DNA from 4 places in the Pseudomonas sp. C9D1 genome. Region 3 is predicted to be linked to each of the others. Evidence: riboswitches for the same ligand, from Rfam matches in the RefSeq annotation. Region 3 holds a riboswitch; each other region holds the start of a gene.

Region 1 (2,884 bases), 420 kb from region 3:
AGCTTGCCGGCCGCGTCGCGGATATGGGCGTCGCACACCGCCAGGCTGCGGGTGCGCTCCACCAGCCAGCCCTCGACGCTGTACAGCTCGCCGACCTTGAGCGGGCGCAGGTACTTCACGCCCAGGTCCACCGTCGAATAGGGCGTGTCGGCAGCCAGAGTGGAGAACAGCGCCAGGGCCGCCGCACCGTCCAGGCAGGTGGCGGCGAAACCGCCGTGCACCGCGTTGGCCGGGTTGAGGTGGCGGGCATCCGGCCGCGCCTCGATGAAGACGCGTCCGGGCTCCACGCCCACCGCCTTCATCGCCATGGTGTCGCCGATGGCGGGTGCGGGCAGCTTGCCGGCGATCGCCGCCTGGAGGAGTTGCAGGCCCGAAGGCAGGGTTCTGTTGGGGGTATCGGTCATCACAGGGCTCCTGGCTCTGCCGGGGTCGGCGAGCGATTGCGGGATGGAGGGCCGGCAGCCCTCCACAGGGCCAGCGCGAGGGAATCGCCCTGCAGCCCGTGGACGGACGATACGTGAGCGCCAACCCTCAAATCAACATTGTTGATATGACAAAAAAGAAGGCATTCCGGCAAGGTCGACAGGGCTCTGGAACGGGCGTTTCCGCCATCTGCCGCAACACACTGGCGTTGACGCCCGGGCGTGTGGATGGTCATATGCGCGCCGTTCCAGGTGTCCCACGCCGTCGTGCGTGGGGTGAAACGGGAAGCCGGTGCGTCCTCAGGACCAGTCCGGCGCTGCCCCCGCAACGGTAAGCGAGCGCTGCATTCGAAACGCCACTGTGCACCTGCATGGGAAGGCGAATGCCGCGTGATCCTCGCAAGCCCGGAGACCGGCCTGGAGCATCGATAGGCAAACCCGCGGTGGGCGGGCACGGGCCGGTTTTCGCTTGGGCGCTCGCGCCTGCGCACGCCTTTGCATTCCCTCCGGGCTCCATTCATTCCTGACGTGATAGGAACGACATGTCCCGCACCTTCAGCTCCAACGCTCCGGCAAGCGCCGCCCTCGGCCTGCTCGCGCTCTCTATCTCCCTCGCCCTGCACGCCGAAGACGGCGCCCTGGCCCTGCCCGCCACCGCCGTCACCGGCCAGGCGGACGACGCCCCCATCAGCCTCGACACGCCGCTGCCCGCCGGCTCGCGCCTGGGCCTCTCCGCCCTGGAGACCCCGGCCAGCACCAGCAGCATCAGTGGCGAAGAGGTGCGCGGGCGCAACAACGCCACCGTACAGGACGCCGTGACCCGCTCCCCCGGCATCAGCAACATTGGCACCCCCGGCAACGGCGGCACCGCGCTCTCGGCCCGGGGCTTCACCGGCCACGCCTCGGTCATGCAGCTTCACGACGGCACGCGCTTCTACACCGGCATGGGCACCGTCACCTTCCCCACCGACCCGTGGATGGTCGAACGCATCGACGTGATCCGTGGCCCGGCCTCGGTACTCTACGGCGAAGGCGCCACCGGCGCGGTGATCAACGTGGTGCCGAAGAAGCCCTTCGAGGGCGAGATCCGCAACCGCCTGCGCCTGGGCTACGGCTCCGACGACCGCCAGCAGATGGCACTGGACAGCGGCGGCTCGCTCACCGACACCCTCAGCTACCGCCTCAACCTCAACCGCGAAACCAGCCACGGCTGGATCGACCGTGGCGACTCGAAGAACCTCGGCCTCAGCGCCGCCCTGCGCTGGCAGGCCCGCGACGACCTGGCCTTCACCCTGGCCCATGACCAGGGCGACCTCACGCCGATGAACTACTTCGGCACGCCGCTGATCGACGGCCACCTACGCGACAGCCTGAAGGAGAAGAACTACAACCTGCACAACGCCGAGCAGCACTACAACGACCAGTGGACCCGGCTCGTCACCGACTGGACCCTGGCCGAGGGCATCAGCGCCAGCAACCAGCTCTACCACATCAAGAGCCGCCGCTACTGGCGCAACGCCGAGGCCTACAACTGGGACGCCGGCCTGGGCCAGCTGGAGCGCGCCGAGAACCTGCGCATCAAGCACGAGCAGGAGCAGATCGGCGACCGCCAGACCTTCACCTTCGACCACTCGCTGTTCGGCCTCAGCAGCCGCACCCTGGTGGGCGCCGAGTTCAACCGCATCCGCTTCAACCTGCTGAACAACTCGCCCTACATCGATGTGGGCGGCAACTACGTCGACCCGTGGAACCCCACGCCCGGCTACTACCAGAGCGCCTCGGCCTACGGCCCGCACTCGCGCAGCGAAACCCGCACCGTCGCCCTGTTCGCCGAGAACCGCACCCAGTTCGACGAGCGCTGGTCCCTGGTCACCGGCATCCGCCGCGACCAGAACCACATCGACCGCAACGACCTGCGCGCGAACACCCGCAGCGACCGCAGCCTCTCCGGCGGCAACTGGCGCGCCGGCCTGGTGTTCGCCGCCACGCCGCAGCTGTCCTTCTATGGCCAGTACTCCACCAGCGAGGACGGGGTGAGCAACCTCATCACCCTCAGCCCCACCCAGCAGAAGATGGACCTCACCGAGTCCAAGCAGACCGAGTTCGGCCTCAAGCAGCAGTTCTGGGACGGGCGCGGCGAATGGACCCTGGCCGCCTACAACATCGTCAAGAAGAAGCTGCTCTCCCGCGAGTCGGTGACCCGGCCCACCCAGCAGATCGGCCAGCAATCCTCCGATGGCCTGGAAGCCACCCTGGAGCTGGCGCTGGAGCAGGGCTGGCACGTTTCGGCCAACGCCGCCGTGGTGCGCGCCGAGTACGACGACTTCAACGAGTCCGCCGGTGGCCAGCTGATCTCCCGTTCCGGCAACAGCCCCACCGACGTGCCGCGACGCACCGCCAACCTGTGGCTGAGCAAGCAGCTGGGCCGTGACCTGGACGCCGGCATCGGCGCGCGCTACGTC
Region 2 (2,884 bases), 3.6 Mb from region 3:
GTTCGTTGGCGATGGTGGCCGGGTCCAGCTCCTGGCCGATCACCACCAGGCGGGTGGCGCGGGTTTCGTCGGCCAGCCACTTGCGGTCGAAGTGTTTGTCGAAGCGCTTGCCGACGCCCTGTACCAGCAGGCGCATGGGCTTGCCGGGGATGGCGGCGAAGCCCTTGATGCGCAGCACGTCGTGGCGCTCCACCAGTTGGCCGAGGGCGGCCAGCAGGGCGGCTTCCTCCACTTCCGGCAGGTCGACGTGGAAGGAGTCGAACTCGTCGTGGTCGTGGTCCTCGTGCCCTTCGTGGTCGTGGTGGGTGGCGCGGCTGTCGATGTGCGCCTCGGCCTCGGCGTTCAGGCCCAGCAGCACGGAGAGCGGCAGCTTGCCGGCGCTGGCTTCGACGATCTTCACCGCCGGCGGTAGCTCCTCGGCCACCTCGGCGCGCACGGCGGCCAGGGCGTCGGCATCGAGCAGGTCGGCCTTGTTGAGGATCACCAGGTCGGCGCTGGCCAACTGGTCTTCGAAGAGTTCGTGCAGGGGCGACTCGTGGTCGAGGTTCGGGTCCTGCTTGCGCTGCTCGTCCACCTGCTCGGGGTGGGCGGCGAAGGTGCCGGCGGCCACGGCTGGGCTGTCGACCACGGTGATCACCGCGTCCACGGTGCAGGCACTGCGGATCTCCGGCCACTGGAAGGCTTGCACCAGGGGCTTGGGCAGGGCCAGGCCGGAGGTCTCGATGAGGATTTGGTCGAGGTCGCCACGGCGTGCCACCAGCTCGCGCATCACCGGGAAGAACTCTTCCTGCACGGTGCAGCACAGGCAGCCGTTGGCCAGCTCGAAGACGCGGCCCACGGCCTCTTCCTCGCTGCAGCCGATGGAGCATTGCTTGAGGATTTCGCCGTCGATGCCCAGCTCGCCGAACTCGTTGACGATCACCGCGATGCGGCGGCCCTCGGCGTTGTCGAGCATGTGGCGGAGCAGGGTGGTCTTACCGGCACCGAGGAAGCCGGTGACGATGGTGACGGGGAGTTTGGCCAGGGTTTTCATGCGCGGCAGCCCTTTGCTGGGAGTCGATCGGATCGGCGGGCGCGCGGGACGAGGGCACGGAGGGCCCGATTCGCCACCGGATCACCCCGCCCGGTTGTATGGAAATTCGCCGAGGCAGGTCTCCTGGCTCACAGCCTGGCGCGATGCGCCGTCCTTCCGCCTTCCCGCCCGATGGGCAGTGGCTGTGGATAGGACCTCAGCTGTTCACAGTTGCGGGGGCAGCCACGGCTTGGCCGTGTTCCCTCTTAGCCGCGGCGCACGGCCGCGGAACCTCGAAGGGCCGAAGGCTACGCAGGGCGGGGGCGGCGGTCAATCGCGGCGGTTGACGGCCAGTCGGACTCGTGATGTTCTTGTGCGGTTTTTTCAGGTGTCTCGCGCCGTCGCGCGCGAGGTGAAACGGGAAGTCGGTGTGCCCCAGGGCGAGTCCGACGCTGCCCCCGCAACGGTAAGCGCACGTAGGGATCTGTAAGCCACTGTGTCCGGCGGACATGGGAAGGCAAACCCGACCAGCCATGGCTGGCGTCGCAAGCCCGGAGACCGGCCTGATCACTTTTTTGGCAACCCGCGGTGGGCGGGCGCACGCCGGAAATGCGGTCCCCGCGCGGCCGCTTTCTTCGCACGCGTTCCTCTTGCCGACTCACCCGCATCGCAGAGGAAGCACCATGTCCAGCAGCACACTGAGCCATTCGGCCGCCGCCGTCCCCCTGTCCAAACGCCTGGCCATCGCCATCGGTGCCAGCCTCCTGGGCCTGTCGCTGGTGTACTTCGCCGGCTTCTCGCACATCGAGGCGGTGCACAACGCTGCCCACGATACCCGTCACAGCTCCGCCTTCCCCTGCCACTGAGGGCGCAACCGTGACCAAGCGCATCGCCCAGACCGCCGGGTTCGCCGGTCTCTTCGCCGCCATCGTGCTGACCCTGCTGCAAAGCCTGTGGGTCACCCCGCTGATTCTCCATGCGGAAACCTTCGAGAACTCGGCACCGGCCGAGCAGACCGAACACGCCCACGAGCACGCCGCCGGCGCGCCCGCCCATGAACACGACGCCGAAGCCTGGGCTCCCGCCGACGGCTGGCAGCGCACCCTGTCCACCGGTGGCGCCAACCTGGTGGTGGCCGTCGGCTTCGCCCTGCTGCTGGCCGCGCTGTTCAGCCTGCGCGGCCCGACCCGCGCCTGGCAGGGCCTGCTCTGGGGCCTGGCCGGTTTCGCCACCTTCGCCCTGGCGCCGTCCCTCGGCCTGCCGCCGGAGCTGCCGGGTACCGCAGCCGCCGACCTGGCCCAGCGCCAGGTCTGGTGGATCGGCACCGCCGCCTCCACTGCCGCTGGCCTGGCGCTGATCGCCTTCGGCCGCAACTGGGTCCTGCGCATCGTCGGCCTGGCGCTGCTGGTGATCCCCCATGTGGTCGGCGCACCGCAGCCTGAAGTGCATGCGAGCCTGGCGCCGGAAGCGCTGGAGCACGAGTTCATCGCCGCCTCGCTGGTGACCAACGCGCTGTTCTGGGGCGCCCTGGGTTGGGCCGCTGCCTGGCTGTACCAGCGCTCCGCGAGCCAAGACCTGGCGTGAGCCGGGCTTCGCTGCCGATCGACCCCGCGCAGGGCCCAGCCCTTCGCGGGGTTTTGTTTTGTGAGGCCGGGCGATGACCCTGGTGGCCGGCCTCGGTTGCCGGCGCGGCTGCTCGGAGCAGGAGCTGCGCGCGCTGCTCGACGCTGCCCTGGCCGAGTACGAACTTGTACCCGGCGATCTCAGCGCCCTGGCCAGTGTCGACAGCAAGGCCGATGAGCCGGGGTTGCAGGCGCTGGCGCTGACCCTTCGCTTGCCCCTGGCGCTGTTGCCGGCGGCGCAGCTGGCGGC
Region 3 (2,884 bases):
TGGCGGTGAGGTCGCCATCGTTGGGGTATTCGGCATCCGTACCGCCCTTGGCAGTGTGAATGGTGCCGTAGTCGCGGTAGGTGGCGCTGGCGAGCACATCGCCCTGGTCGTTCAAGGCCGCAGCGGTGAGGTTGGTGGAGGCGGATTCGTCGCCGCTGCGATAGCTCACTTTGGCGCGGCCACCGAAGGTTTGCCCGGGGGCGACGAAGTCTTCCGCCGCCAGTGTCTCGAATGCCATTACGCCACCCAGCCCGCCGCTCCCGTAGGCGGCCGACATCGGGCCGCGCACCACGTCGATCTGGCGGATGAAATCCGGGTCGAGCAGCAGGGGGCTGTTCACGCCGCCTTCGTTGTTACGCCGGGCGCCATCCACGCTGAGGATGATGCGCGGCCCTTGCAGGCCACGGATGGCAGGGCTCTGCGAAGCCGGGCGCGGGCCGCCGCCGACGTTCACGTTGGGCAGGCTGCGCAGTACGCGGGAGAGGGTGTCCGCCTGGGCGTCGTCGAGGTTCTCGCGGTCGACCGTGGAGACCGAGGCGGGCAGGGCGAAGCTGCTGTTGGCGCTACGTGTGGCGGTGACCGTGGTGCTGTCGAGCACCAGCGTGGGGCGCTCCTCGGCCTGGAGTTGCCCGCATGCCGCCAGCAGCAATGGCCAGGCCGTGGCAGGCCCCATGGACAGCGTGCGGCGCAACCACAGGGGACGAAACGATGCAGAGACAACCATGCCTTTTCCCTTCTCTCGCAGACTCTCGGGCGCCCTTGCGGGTGCACCGGTTGATCCGGGAACGGCGGCGTTCCTTGAGCGCCTCGAGGTATCCGATCCCTGGATGGTGGCCGGGCACCCGAGGGGTGCCCGCATGCGGTCGGGCTGCCGATCCATGGGATTGGTCAGCCCGGGACGGGAAACTAGCAAGGCCGGCGCCGGGGCTTAACTGCGACGTTCCACCGCAGGCCGCCGTGCCGCTCGTCCCGAGCGACCGCCTCAGGCCCGGGGCGTGATGACCCTGTGGCGAGCTGTCGCACCCCCGGTGATCGGGGTTCAAGGATTTCTATGCCGCCGTGGCGGGAATCGGTACCATTTCCGCCGATGGTTTTCCGGGTGCCCCGGAACTAAGAGGGAACATGGTCGGCGAGATGCCCAAGCCATGGCTGCCCCCGCAACTGTGAGCAGAGCGCGATGCCCGATGTACCACTGGCGACGGCTGGGAAGGTGGGTTGAGCGGTGAACTGCGAGCCAGGAGACCTGCCATCAGCAAGCGGGCGAAAGCCCGGCCCCCTTAGTCATCCCTATCGTCGCGCGGTGGGCGCGGCACGGAGCACCACCCATGCATATCGAACCTGGCGTCGTAGAAGGCGCGAAGATCTTCCTCAGTTATGGCACGGCAGTAGCGGCTTTTGGCCTGACGGCCAAGATGGCCGTCGACAGCATCCGCCGCAACGGCGGTGTGACCGCGCTGGCGCTGCGCAGTTTGATCACCACAGCCCTGGTGTTCTGCTTCTTCGAGGTGCTGCCGCACCACGCGGTGGGCGTCTCCGAGGTCCACCTGATTCTCGGCTCGACCTTGCTGCTGATGTTCGGTGCGGGGGCGGCGGCGGTCGGGCTGGCTGCCGGGCTGCTCATCCAGGGCCTGTTCTTCGCGCCCTTCGACCTGCCCCAGTACGGCATGAACGTCACCACCCTGCTGGTGCCGCTGTGGGGCATCAGCCTGCTGGCGAACCGTCTCATTCCGTCTGCTACGCCCTATGTGGAAACGCGCTACACCCAGGCCTTGGCGCTGTCCACCGCCTATCAGGGCGGCATCGTCGCCTGGGTCGGGTTCTGGGCCTTCTACGGGCATGGTTTTTCCAGCGAGACCCTGGCCTCCGTCGGCACCTTCGGCATCGCCTACATGAGTGTGATCCTGGTGGAGCCCCTGATCGACCTGGGCGTGCTGGCTCTGGCCAAGGCGCTGTCGCGCTACAGCAAAGGCCCGCTGTTCAACGTGCGTTTGCACCACGCGGCTGCTTGAGTGCAAGCCGGGTGCATGTCCTCGCATGCACCCGGCCCCAGGTCAGTGTTGCGGGTCACCGTGCCCGGCGTGAGCATCCACGCGCACGATGCCCTTGAAGCGCGAGAACTGCCGGACCCGTTCCGGCGCTATCACCGACTCCGCCGTGCGTACGGCTCGCAATAGGTCGCTCGCTTCTCGCTGGGCCAGCCCGGCATCCTTCAGGGTCGCTTCGTCGAGCAGTCCGTCGCCCGCGCACAGCACCACTTTCCAGTGATCCTGCACGCGTGTGAGCAGGGCGCGCCCACCTCGTTCCGCTTGCGTCCAGCCCGCTATGGCGTAGTCGCCTTCCAGGGTCACCGGGCCGACGTCCAATGCCGCCTCCGGGCGCTCCCAGGTGTGTTTCATCAGGTGCTCGATGGCTTGTCGGTCCGCTTGGCTGTCGGCCAGTGCGTAGCCGCCGGTGAGCGCCCAGAGCACGATCAGGTGTCTTGTCCACTTCATAAGCTTGTCTCCTCGATGAGCCAGGTCGTGAAATTTCAGAAGCCCATCCTCACGCCCACCTGGGCTGAGGTGCCGGGCATGGGGTAGCCGGTGCGGTACGCGTAGTCACGGTCGAACAGGTTCTCGACGGCCAGGAACACCTCGCCCTCCTCGCCGAGCTCGGGCAGGGCATAGCCCAGGCGCAGGTTGACCACGGTGAAGCTGTCCACTTGCTCGAAGTTGCTCGCGCCCTCGACCCGCTCCTGTTGCAGCACATACATCCTGCTCTGGTACTGCGCGTCTGCGCTCAGGCGCCAGGGGCCGGTCGTGTAGGTGGTTCCCAGCGAGAAGGAGCGTCGCGGCGCGTAAGGCAGGTTGCGCAGGCTGGGGTCGAGCCAGGTGAAGCCGAGGAA
Region 4 (2,884 bases), 3.6 Mb from region 3:
CGCCGGCTGTTCGGGGGTTTCGTCACGCATGGCGGGATCGTGCAGGGCAGGACTCGGCGGCGCTCGGCGCCAACCTAGGCATCCTTGAGCACCTCGAGCAGGGTGATGGGCAGTGCCGAGCGCCAGGTGTCGAAGCCGCCCAGGGGCTGGGCCTGGGCGATGGCGATGCGGGTCAGCTCGCCGCCATGGGCTTCGCGGAAGGCCACCAGCACCGCCTCGCTCTGCAGGGTCACGGCATTGGCCACCAGACGGCCGCCGGGCTTGAGCTGGCGCCAGCACCGCTCCAGCACGCCGGGTTCGGTGACGCCGCCGCCGATGAACACGGCATCGGGCGCGGGCAGGCCGTCGAGGGCGGTGGGGGCCTGGCCGGCCACCAGGTGCAGGCCGGGCACGCCGAGGGCGTCGCGGTTGTGGCGGATATGTGCCTGACGGCCCTCGTCAGCTTCGACGGCGATGGCGCGGCAGGTGGGATGGGCGCGCATCCATTCGATGCCGATGGAGCCGCTGCCGGCACCCACGTCCCAGAGCAGTTGCCCGGGTTGCGGCGCCAGGCGCGCGAGGGTGATGGCGCGAACGTCGCGCTTGGTCAGTTGGCCGTCGTGGCGATAGGCGTCGTCGGGCAGGCCGCAGGTGAGCGGCAGACGCCGGGCCTGCTCGCCGGCGCGGCAGTCGATGGCCACCAGGTTGAGGGCGGCGACCTCCATGGCCGGCCACTCGCCGGCAATGCCGTCGATGCGCCGCTCGGCCGGGCCGCCCAGGTGCTCCAGCACGGTCATGGCGCTGGGGCCGAAGCCGCGTTCGTTCAGCAGGCCAGCGATAGCAGCGGGGCTTGCGCCGTCGTTGCTCAGCACCAGCAGGCGGGCGCCGTCATGCAGGTGCAGGTTGAGTGCAGCGAGGGGCCGCGCCACCAGGGAGACCAGGCTGGTGTCCTGCAGCGCCCAGCCCAGGCGCGCGGCGGCCAGGGAGGTGGACGAGGGCGCGGGTAGCACACGCAGCTCGTCGGCGGGCAGCTGCCGCGCCAGGCTGGCGCCGACGCCGAACAGCATCGGGTCACCGCTGGCCAGCACGCAGACCGGCGCGCCACGGCGTTGCAGCAGCGGCTCCAGGGAGAAGGGGCTGGGCCAGGCACTGCGCCGGGCGCGGATGCAAGGGGGCAGCAATTCCAGCTGGCGCGGGGCGCCCACCACCTCCTCGGCGGCCAGCAGCGCATGGCGCGCGGCCTTGCCCAGGCCGGCGTAGCCGTCCTCGCCTATCCCCACCAGCGTCAGCCAGGGCTGCATGCGTTTTTCCTCGTATCCGACCGTGCCGCGTCCGTTGGGCATCCGACAACCAGCCGCATCCCACAGCCGCGCAAAGCGGGCATAATAGCGCCCTTCACCGGTTGCCGGAGCGCCCACTGCGCCCGGCCTAAGAGGGAACACGGTCCAAGCCGTGGCTGCCCCCGCAACTGTATGCAGCGAGTTCTCGCGATCCGTGCCACTGGGAAACCGGGAAGGCCGCGACGGACACTGACCTGCCAGCCAGGAGACCTGCCGGTGACACCAGTCGCGTGTGCACGCATCGAGCGGGGTGTCTCGGTGCCAGGGTTCCCCGTGCGGGGAACACGGTCGCCGCGGCAACTGACCCGGTGACCACGGTGAAACAGGCTCCCTCCAGCGCTCCATCCGTCCGCCCCTCGGCCTGCCCGGGGTTGCTGCGCATCGTCCCGGCGAAGGATGGCGGCATCTGCCGCATCAAGCTGCCCTGCGGTCGCCTGCAGGCCGGCACGGCCGAAGCCCTGTCGATCGCCGCCCATGGCCATTCCGGCGGCGTGCTGGAAGCCACCAACCGCGCCAACCTGCAGATCCGTGGCGTGACCCCGGGCCGCGAACAGGCGCTGATCGCCGAGCTGCTGGCCATCGGCCTGGGCGCCGCCACGCCGGGCGCGGACGATGTGCGCAACCTGATGGTCAGCCCCGCCGCCGGGCTCGACCCGCAGGCGCTGCAGGACATCCGCCCCCTGGCCGCGCGCCTGCTGGCCCTGCTGGAAGACAACCCGCGCTTCCACGTGCTTTCGCCCAAGTTCGCCCTGCTGCTGGACGGCGGCGAAGCCCTGGCGATGCTCGACCACCCCAACGACATCTGGCTGGCCGCCATGGAGCCCGGCAAGGACGGCCTGTTCGCCTTCGGCCTGGCCGGCTGCCCGCCCCGCGAAACCGGCGACGCCCCCGCCCTGGCGGCGGTACCCGGCGCCCGGGTGCCGGCCCTGGTGGAGGCGCTGCTGGACCTCTTCCTCGAATTGGCCACGCCGCAGCAGGCCCGCATGCGCGACCTGCTCGGCAGCCTCGGCGCCGAGCGCTTGCTGGCCGAACTGCGCCAGCGCCTGCCCTTCCCGCTGCACGACGCGGGCAACTGGCGCCGCGCTGCCAGCGACCTGCGCCCCGTCGGCGTGCTGCCGCAACTGCAGGCCGGCCTGTACCTGGTGGGCGCCATCCCGCCCCTGGGGCGCCTGCAGGCCAGCCAATTGCTGACCCTCGCCGAACTGGCCCAGCGCCACGGCGACGGCAGCCTGCACATGACCCCCTGGCAATCGGTGCTGCTGCCCAACGTGCCGGGGCAGGAAACCGCCCCGCTGCTGGCCGAGCTCGCGGCCCTGGGCCTGTGCACCGATATCGACGCGCCCCTGGTGCGCATCCAGGCCTGCACCGGTTCCGCCGGTTGCGCCAAGGGCCTGGCCGACACCAAGGCCGACGCCCTGACCCTGGCCGCCGTGCTGCCCGACGGCGCCCAGGTGCACCTGTGCGGCTGCCCGCGCTCCTGCGCCGCCGCCAACGTGGCGCCGCTGACCCTGCTGGCCACGGGCGACGGCCATTACGACCTCTATCGACGCGACGACGGCGCCGGT

Evidence for each region. A riboswitch is a leader RNA that binds a small molecule or an ion and turns the genes downstream of it on or off. The one in region 3 is predicted to bind cobalamin.
Region 1: it holds a riboswitch for cobalamin, as region 3 does, so the genes downstream of both, ACXI0U_RS13200 (TonB-dependent receptor) here and ACXI0U_RS11285 (energy-coupling factor ABC transporter permease) in region 3, are expected to answer to the same signal.
Region 2: it holds a riboswitch for cobalamin, as region 3 does, so the genes downstream of both, ACXI0U_RS27485 (CbtB domain-containing protein) here and ACXI0U_RS11285 (energy-coupling factor ABC transporter permease) in region 3, are expected to answer to the same signal.
Region 4: it holds a riboswitch for cobalamin, as region 3 does, so the genes downstream of both, cobG (precorrin-3B synthase) here and ACXI0U_RS11285 (energy-coupling factor ABC transporter permease) in region 3, are expected to answer to the same signal.

The regions. Positions count from the first base shown of each region.
Region 1 covers NZ_JBSZIE010000002.1:1,074,815-1,077,698, forward strand. Annotated here, with positions in the region: gene ACXI0U_RS13195 (PaaI family thioesterase) at 1-404, opposite strand, end outside; cobalamin riboswitch at 656-857, shown strand; gene ACXI0U_RS13200 (TonB-dependent receptor) at 965-2,884, shown strand, end outside.
Region 2 covers NZ_JBSZIE010000002.1:4,250,228-4,253,111, forward strand. Annotated here, with positions in the region: gene cobW (cobalamin biosynthesis protein CobW) at 1-1,033, opposite strand, end outside; cobalamin riboswitch at 1,130-1,323, opposite strand; cobalamin riboswitch at 1,382-1,593, shown strand; gene ACXI0U_RS27485 (CbtB domain-containing protein) at 1,696-1,878, shown strand; gene ACXI0U_RS27490 (CbtA family protein) at 1,889-2,596, shown strand; gene ACXI0U_RS27495 (cobalamin biosynthesis protein) at 2,670-2,884, shown strand, end outside.
Region 3 covers NZ_JBSZIE010000002.1:654,692-657,575, reverse strand. Annotated here, with positions in the region: gene ACXI0U_RS11290 (TonB-dependent hemoglobin/transferrin/lactoferrin family receptor) at 1-724, opposite strand, end outside; cobalamin riboswitch at 1,072-1,265, shown strand; gene ACXI0U_RS11285 (energy-coupling factor ABC transporter permease) at 1,326-2,009, shown strand; gene ACXI0U_RS11280 (copper uptake system-associated protein) at 2,052-2,492, opposite strand; gene ACXI0U_RS11275 (TonB-dependent receptor plug domain-containing protein) at 2,528-2,884, opposite strand, start outside.
Region 4 covers NZ_JBSZIE010000002.1:4,236,085-4,238,968, reverse strand. Annotated here, with positions in the region: gene ACXI0U_RS27440 (cobalt-precorrin-5B (C(1))-methyltransferase) at 1-30, opposite strand, end outside; gene cbiE (precorrin-6y C5,15-methyltransferase (decarboxylating) subunit CbiE) at 75-1,280, opposite strand; cobalamin riboswitch at 1,362-1,551, shown strand; gene cobG (precorrin-3B synthase) at 1,637-2,884, shown strand, end outside.